DNA from 2 places in the Comamonas sp. Y33R10-2 genome. Region 1 is predicted to be linked to the other one. Evidence: riboswitches for the same ligand, from Rfam matches in the RefSeq annotation. Region 1 holds a riboswitch; the other holds the start of a gene.
The links. Region 1 has a riboswitch for glycine ahead of KUF54_RS08850 (trimeric intracellular cation channel family protein). Riboswitches for the same ligand answer to the same signal wherever they lie in the genome.

Region 1 (3,842 bases):
TGGCTGGATTACTCCACTGCAAGCCCCAGCCCGATTCAGCGCTGTCTGCCCTGAGCCATTGCGGGGGCAGGTGGGTGGGCTCGTTCAAGTCGTGCTCCAGCACGCCGCTGTGCGCCCAGTCTTGGCCGGCGAGCAGTTGCTCAGCCGTACTGAGCTGCTGCAAAGTTTGTAGCGTGGTACGCACGCCGCTGCGTGACAAGCGCGATAAAACACTGTCATCGGGCGAGACGTGGGGGCAAAACAGACCGGCAGGCAGACCTGATGCACCGGCCGCAGGCTGGGCTGCACTATCAAGCACGGTAACCTGCCAGCCGCGCCTTGCCAAACTGGCAGCTGCTGCTGCACCGGCCAGGCCCGCGCCCAGCACCAGGCAATGGCTGGGCTGCTGAACGGGGGGCGCAAAGCCATCAACGCGCTGGCGTGGCTCCCACGCGGGGTTGTAGCTGGCTTGCAGGTTATGGCGCTTGGGCGGCGTGCCCGCGATTTTTTGAACGTCAAAACCCTGAGTCTTTAAAGCCTGCCGAACGCTGCCAGCCACACACCAAGTCGCCAGCTGCGTGCCGCGGCGGCAGTGGCGGGCGATGTTTTTCATGGCGTCTTCATCCCACAACTCGGGGTTGAGCTGGGGTGAAAAGCCATCGAGATAGACGCTATCAACTGTGAGCTGCTGCTTGCGCAGCATGATCTGCGCCGGGCCGATATAAAGCGTCAGCAGCACTTGGCCGTTGTCAAAAGACAGGCGGTGTACGCCCGGCAGCAGCCCCCACCATTGATCGGCCAGTTGCAGGCCCAAGCTGCGCAGTTCCTCATCGGCTGGCAAGGATCGAAGCAGGTCTTCGCGTGAGACGGGGAAGGCCTCTACCGAGACAAAATGCAGCAGCCTTGCGCGCTGCGGGTCTGCCTTCCAGGCCGCCCAGGTCACCAGAAAGTTCAGGCCAAAGCCAAACCCGGTTTCCAAAATGCGCCACTGCGGCGCGTTGGCCCATGCAGCGGGCAGGCCGCAGCCGCCTAAAAACACCTGCTTGGCTTGCTTCAGCCCGCCATCCTCGCTGTGATAGCGATCGCCAAATCGGGTGTTATAGGGAGTGCCGTCAGGCATCCATGTGATGGGTTCAGGCATGGCAGAGGAAGGTGCATTCACAGGGCGTGATGCTTAAAAACTGGCGCGCTCCAGCATTAGAGATGCCGGGCAAGAGCCGCCTTGCGGCGAGGGCATCGTCCCCATTCCGCGAAGCGAGAGAGGGGGAAGGCGCACAGCGCCACAGGGGGTGCTTCATCTTATTCCCAGCGTTGCTGATAGGAAAAGACGGGAAGGCGCCACTTGAAACGAATAGCTGCCATACGAAACGCCAGACCCCCGATAAAACAGACGATGGTGCTGACGTTGGGGCTTACCTCCAGATAGCGCAGGCCGAGGAACATCAAACACACGGCCAGCGACACGCTGGCATACAGCTCGCGGCGGAAGACTACGGGCACTTGGTTGCACAGCACGTCGCGCAAAATGCCGCCGCTGATGCCGGTAATCATGCCCGCCATGATGACAACGATGGTGGGGTAGCCCAGCTCTAGCGCGGTATTACAGCCGATGAGCGAAAAGGCGATTAAGCCCATGGCGTCCAGCAGCAAAAACACCTGTTTGAGCTTGACCATGTGGCGTGCGACCAGCGTGGTCAGCAGGCCAAAGCTGATGACCAAGTACACATATTCGGGGTGCTGCGTCCAGCCAATCGGGTAGTGGCCCAGCACCATATCGCGAATGGTGCCGCCGCCCAAAGCGGTGACGAAGGCGATGACAACAACGCCAAAGATATCCATATTGCGCCGGCCCGCAGCCAGTGCGCCGGACATGGCTTCTGCCGCAATGGCCACCAAATAGATGGCCAGCATGACGGTGAAATTAGAGGCCTGGAACGAGTCCAGCAAAGAGATAGAGGGAAGCATGAAGGCTCTTGAAAATAAACCAGCCACTCGCATCAGCGGGTTGTCTGGCGTGCCTCTCCCGCTGTCCTTTTACCTGAGAGTTGCGCATAAGCACCATCGTGGCGGTCATGCTTGCCCCTTCGGTGAGCCCTACAAATTGCGCATTGCGGGCTGCTCTCCAGTTGGCGATATCCGGGCCTTGTCTGGCCCACCTGCGGTTCTTAGTGCCTGAGCGATTATGGGAGTTTGCGCCTTCGGCGGGAGCCGTTGCAGACCCCTCTCTCCCGCAGGATGGGCGCGATTCTAGCCTGCCGTAAGGCGCTTTTAGCGACTCATGGCTTCGTTTTGCTTTTGCCCTTCAGTTTTAGTCCATAAAAAAGCGCTGCTGGCAATCCACCAGCAGCGCTTTTGAGAGCTATCGCTTTATTGCTTGATGATTAAAGCGGAAGAATTGTCTTTTCGTAAGCGCCATTAATCATGATGGCCGAAGCTTCATAAAAAGCCAGTGAGCCGCAGACAATACCCACCCAGCCGGCGATATTGAGAATGCTAGTGCTGCCCGTAAAGTAAGAGGCAGACAATAAGAAAAACAAAATAGCCAAGGAGCCGAACAGCAGTTTGCCGGTGGTGTGACCCTTTAATGTTTGCAGGAAAAAGATAACCGTAAACATGCCCCAGATGGCTAAATAGCAACCCATAGAAGTGGCATCAGGTTTTGCGGCGCCAAAAACACCGGGTGCCAGCCATAAGAAAACCAAGGTCAGCCAAAATGCGCCATAGGCCATAAAGGCGACGCTGGCGAAATTATTGCCTTTCTTCCAAGCCATGACACCCGCAATAAACTGCGCGCCACCGCCAAAGAAAATGCCCATTCCCATAATCATACTGTCGACCGGGAAAAATCCAGCATTGTGGATATTTAATAAAATCGTGGTCATTGCAAAGCCAAATAATCCCAGCGGTAATGGGTTGGCTGTGTTGTCTTTCAGGGTATAAGTATTATTCATCACCAATAATCTCGTTCGGTTTTTTTGAGCGTGAATTGTACTGTCGGGGAATTCCCTTATTTCTGAGAATAAGGAGCTGACATCAAGGTGTCAGCTTTGGTTTTTATCTACGTAATAACCACTATGTTTTGCGCATCGTTGGTGATAAAGAAATAATAAATTTGATAGCGTTATGTCTAATCGATATAAAGGCTAGCGGCTAATTTTGCTGATATTTCTGCCTCATGCTTGATTGAAGAGTAGGAGCCGGGGCGAGACCCGGCCTCTGTCGCTGGCGACGCAATGAAGTTAATTTTGATAGCTGCTAGTGCAAGATGCATAAGCACTAGAGGCGGATTTAGCTTGTTTTTGCCACATGCCTGATTCACCGGCAGGAGCCGGGTTTCGCCCCGGCGGGCAAGCTACTTTCTGAGGCCAGAAAGTAGCCAAAGAGCCTGACCCCGCTGCCCGCGTCCCCTTCGCTACGCTACGGGGCAAACCTGCTCCGCCAACCTCTTGTTGCTGTGCGGCCCAACTCACTGCGTGCCTGCGGCACTCCGTTCAAACACACGGCCGCAGAAGTGATGACGATGCGTCTGCACTCTTCGGTGCAGCCGCCCGCAACAAGAGGCCGCCGTCGCAGGCGCGGGCAAAAGGGCGGGGGAGCCGGGATAGCTTCTTTAGCAAAATAGATAGCTGCTGCCCAAGGTGAGGTGCGGACTAAAAGCCTATTTCGTCACAAATCTGGCAGGCCGTCCGCTCCCGGCTTCCACCCCTTGTGTCAGCGCCTGCGGCACGCGGTTTGGGCTGCGGGCAGCGCTGCCGCAGGACAGCGTTGCTTCGTCATCTGACTTGCCGCCGTTTGTTTGAGCGAAGCGCTGCAAGCGCGCAGCGAGTTGGGCGGCACCGCAGCTTGAATGGCGTGACGCAGGT
Region 2 (3,842 bases), 260 kb from region 1:
CCATCACCCTCAGCGGGCTGACGCCGGACCGCATTCCGGCAGCTGCTGGCCTATCCAACTTTGTGCGCATTACGGCGGGTGCTATGGGCACCTCCATTGCCACCACGCTTTGGGAAAACCGGGCCGCCATGCACCACGCTCACCTGACTGAGCTATTGGTTCAAGGTCAGGGCACGTTTGCCGTCACCGTCAAAAATCTGCAGGCAGCGGGCATGAGCACCGAGCAAGCTTATGCGCAGATCAACCGGCTGATTGACCAGCAAGCCTTCACCCGCGCGGCGGACGATATCTTTCTGGCATCGTCCTTTTTGTTCCTGAGCTTGATCGCCCTGATCTGGTTCACCAAGCGCCCTGCTGCACAGGCCGGCGGCGCAGCAGATGCCGCCGCTGGCGCGCACTAGGGTCTGTTGAGATTTGCTCGGAGTCGCGAAGGATGCAGGCCGGTTGCCAATCTAGGCGTGCGACGCAGTGCGGGTGCTATCCCGCACAAGGCGCGCAACGACGAGTGGCGGCCGGCCTGCCTCCTTCCCTTCGGGTTGCCGCGGTAAGGGGCTGCCTGCGGCGTTGCCCACCTTTGCAAGGCATGAGCCTTGCTGCAGGCGTGCGCCTTGCATCCAACCCCTTGCCACCGCAACGCGATCTTCGATCAATTCTCAACAGACCCTAATCAACGCAGTCAGAACTTCAAGCAAAAAGAGCTGCCAGTGCTTTATTGATAAGCACTGGCAGCTCTTTTTTTGAGAGTAAACAAGTTCTTTTTGGAACTTGGGCAAAAATACGCTCATGACTATTGCAACGTTCTCCCGCCCTGCGGCCCTGCGCGCCCTCACCATCACCAGCGCTCTCGCAGCCTTGATGCTGGGTGCCTGCACCACTACAGCACCAGGCAAGCCCAGCCATACGCAGAGCGTGGAGACCACTGTGAGCCAGCCCTCATGGCCGCAATGGACAGGCACAGAATGCGCTCCTCTGAGCCAACTGGATCAACAGCCCCAGCTGCGCCGCCACACAAGACCGGCCATCCAATCCAAATGGTTCCCTGATGGGCTCACAACCAAGGTTACCTTCTTGCTTGAAGTCACCCATGAGGGCAAGCTGGGCCGCGTTACCTGGCAACCAGCCGATACCGACCCGCGAATCGTGAACGCCATCCAGAAATCGCTGGCGCGCTGGAAGTTCAAGCCCGGTATGCGCGATGGTCAGCCCGTCACCTCCTGCTTCGAGCAGCCTTATGAGTTGATCTTTCCGCCCATCAATACGCCGCAGGCAGTGATGCCTTAGCTGCTTGCAAGCTTGCCTCAAGGCATGAGCATTGCCGCGATTGGCGCACCACACCCCGAGCTAACGTAAACCCTAGACCCCGAAAAATTCTTCAAGGCGATACAGGGACTTCCACTAGAATCGCCACCGTCAGGAGAGAGTGCCTACAGCTTCACGCTGCAACGCACCGCCGAAGGCGCAGGCACCCCACCCGGTGCCCAAACGCTCAGGCAAAAGGACTGACGACCGCTGCTGCGCTCAATGCCGGCAGCGTTCCTTGCTGGAGAGAGATGCCGCACTACGTCATTACGCTAGGCGATGGCATCCACCGAAGGAGCAAACCGCCCAACTTCACTGCGGCGGTGAATCTCTCAGGTAAAGCGGACAGCAGGGCAAGCTCGCTAGGCATGGCATCGCCATGCATGGCCACTCATTTTGGTTTTATGACCGGAGCGCTTGCCTGTGACTATTGCCGCTACTACTTCGAACACCGCTTCCGATACCGCTTCCGATATTTCTTCGGGCCTGCGCACCACGTCACTGTTCGCCCTGCACCAGAAACTGGGCGCCCGCATGGTGCCCTTTGCCGGCTACTTCATGCCCGTGCAGTACCCACAGGGCTTGATGGCCGAGCATCTTCACACCCGCAAGGCCGCAGGCCTGTTCGATGTCTCGCACATGGGCCAGTTGCTGCTGCGCGGTCCCGATGGTGCGGCAGCGCTTGAATCGCTAATGCCTGTTGACGTCATGGGCCTTGGTCTGCACAAGCAGCGCTACGGCCTGCTGCTCAACGAGCAAGGCGGCATTCTGGACGATCTGATGTTCGTCAACCGTGGCGATGACTTGTTCCTCATCGTCAACGGCGCCTGCAAGGCCGAAGACATTGCGCATATTCAAAAGCATATTGGCAGCCGCTGTGAAGTCGTGCCCCTGCCCGAGCACGGCTTGCTGGCACTGCAAGGCCCGCAAGCCGTCACCGCTTTGGCGCGTCTGATTCCCAGTGTGACGTCGCTAGTCTTTATGACTGGCAACCACTTCGACTGGCAAGGCCACGTGCTCTACATCACGCGCAGTGGCTATACGGGTGAAGACGGTTTTGAAATTTCCGTGCCCGGCAAAGCCGCCGAAGCGCTGGCCCAAGCTCTGCTGGCCCAGCCCGAAGTCGCCGCTATCGGGCTAGGCGCACGTAACTCGCTGCGCCTTGAAGCAGGCCTGTGCTTGTATGGCAACGATATCGACACCACCACTACGCCGGTAGAAGCCACTTTGAACTGGGCCATGCAAAAGGTGCGCCGCCCCGGTGGCGAGCGCGAAGGCGGCTTCATCGGTTCAAGCACGGTGCTTGCGCAGCTACAAAATCCGCAGCAGCTCAACCGCAAGCGTGTGGGACTGGTGGCCTTAGAGCGCATCCCCGTGCGTGAGCCAGCCGAATTGCAAAACGCGACCGGCCAAAAAATTGGCCACATCACCAGCGGCCTGCTTAGCCCCACCTTAAATCAGCCTGTAGCGCTGGCCTATGTGCAGCCCGACTATGCAGCGGTAGACACCGAAGTTTTCGCCATCGTGCGCGGCAAGCAAGTTCCTATGAAGGTCGCGGCCACCCCCTTTGTGCCAACGAATTACTACCGCGGCTAAGCAATCTACGCAGAACAACCCGCTAAGGCTCAGAGCGCCACCAAACGCCGCTAAAGTGCGCGCTGGACCTTTCTCAAAAAATTCGATTCAACTGAATCCACCATCTGGAGCCCTTCCATGAGCATCAAATTTTCCAAAGAACACGAATGGATCAACATCGCTGACACCAATGCCGCCATCGTCGGCATCACCGTCCACGCACAAGACGCGCTGGGCGATGTGGTGTTTGTGGACCTGCCCGAAGTTGGCGCAACCTTCAACGCAGGCGATGTTGCTGGCGTGGTCGAGTCCGTCAAGGCCGCCGCTGACGTCTACATGCCCGTGACCGGCGAAATCGTTGAAGTCAACGAAGAACTGCGCAACGACCCATCGCTGGCTAACAGCGACCCGCTGAACACTGGCTGGTTCTTCAAGGTCAAGCTCAGCAACGTGAGCGAGTTAGATGGTCTGATGGAAGAGACCGCTTACAACGACTTCGCCAAAGACAATTAATTGGCACACGGCCTTTGCATCAGCGAAGGCCGTTTTTTTATGGCAAACGCCCGCAGCCTCTTACCCGTGCAAGCCGGCGCCTGCCAGTCACAGCTTTAGAGAATAGGTCCCTCCCATGCTGATGTCGCCCCCCGTCGCTTCGCTCGAATCTCTGGAAAATGCCAGCGAGTTCATCCCCCGCCATATCGGCCCTGATACAGACGAGCAGCAAAAAATGCTGGCCGTCATCGGCAAGCCCACGCTAGACGCTCTGATTCGCGACGTGGTGCCCGCCTCCATCGCCCGGCCCAAGCCGATGGACTTGCCCGCGCCAGTGACAGAAGCGGCTGCGCTGGCTGAGCTAAAAGCCATTGCTAGCAAGAACCAAGTACTCAAAAGCTTTATTGGTCAGGGCTACTACGGCACGCATACGCCGGGAGTCATCCTGCGCAACATCTTGGAAAATCCCGCCTGGT

Region 2: another riboswitch for glycine. It lies ahead of gcvT (glycine cleavage system aminomethyltransferase GcvT); the one in region 1 lies ahead of KUF54_RS08850 (trimeric intracellular cation channel family protein).

Annotation. Positions count from the first base shown of each region.
Region 1 covers NZ_CP079925.1:1,975,604-1,979,445, reverse strand. Annotated here, with positions in the region: gene mnmC (FAD-dependent 5-carboxymethylaminomethyl-2-thiouridine(34) oxidoreductase MnmC) at 1-1,099, opposite strand, end outside; gene KUF54_RS08850 (trimeric intracellular cation channel family protein) at 1,279-1,944, opposite strand; glycine riboswitch at 1,996-2,115, opposite strand; glycine riboswitch at 2,129-2,220, opposite strand; gene KUF54_RS08845 (acetate uptake transporter) at 2,361-2,930, opposite strand.
Region 2 covers NZ_CP079925.1:1,716,251-1,720,092, forward strand. Annotated here, with positions in the region: gene KUF54_RS07735 (DHA2 family efflux MFS transporter permease subunit) at 1-401, shown strand, start outside; gene KUF54_RS07740 (energy transducer TonB) at 784-1,281, shown strand; glycine riboswitch at 1,402-1,512, shown strand; glycine riboswitch at 1,531-1,658, shown strand; gene gcvT (glycine cleavage system aminomethyltransferase GcvT) at 1,717-2,895, shown strand; gene gcvH (glycine cleavage system protein GcvH) at 3,013-3,387, shown strand; gene gcvP (aminomethyl-transferring glycine dehydrogenase) at 3,503-3,842, shown strand, end outside.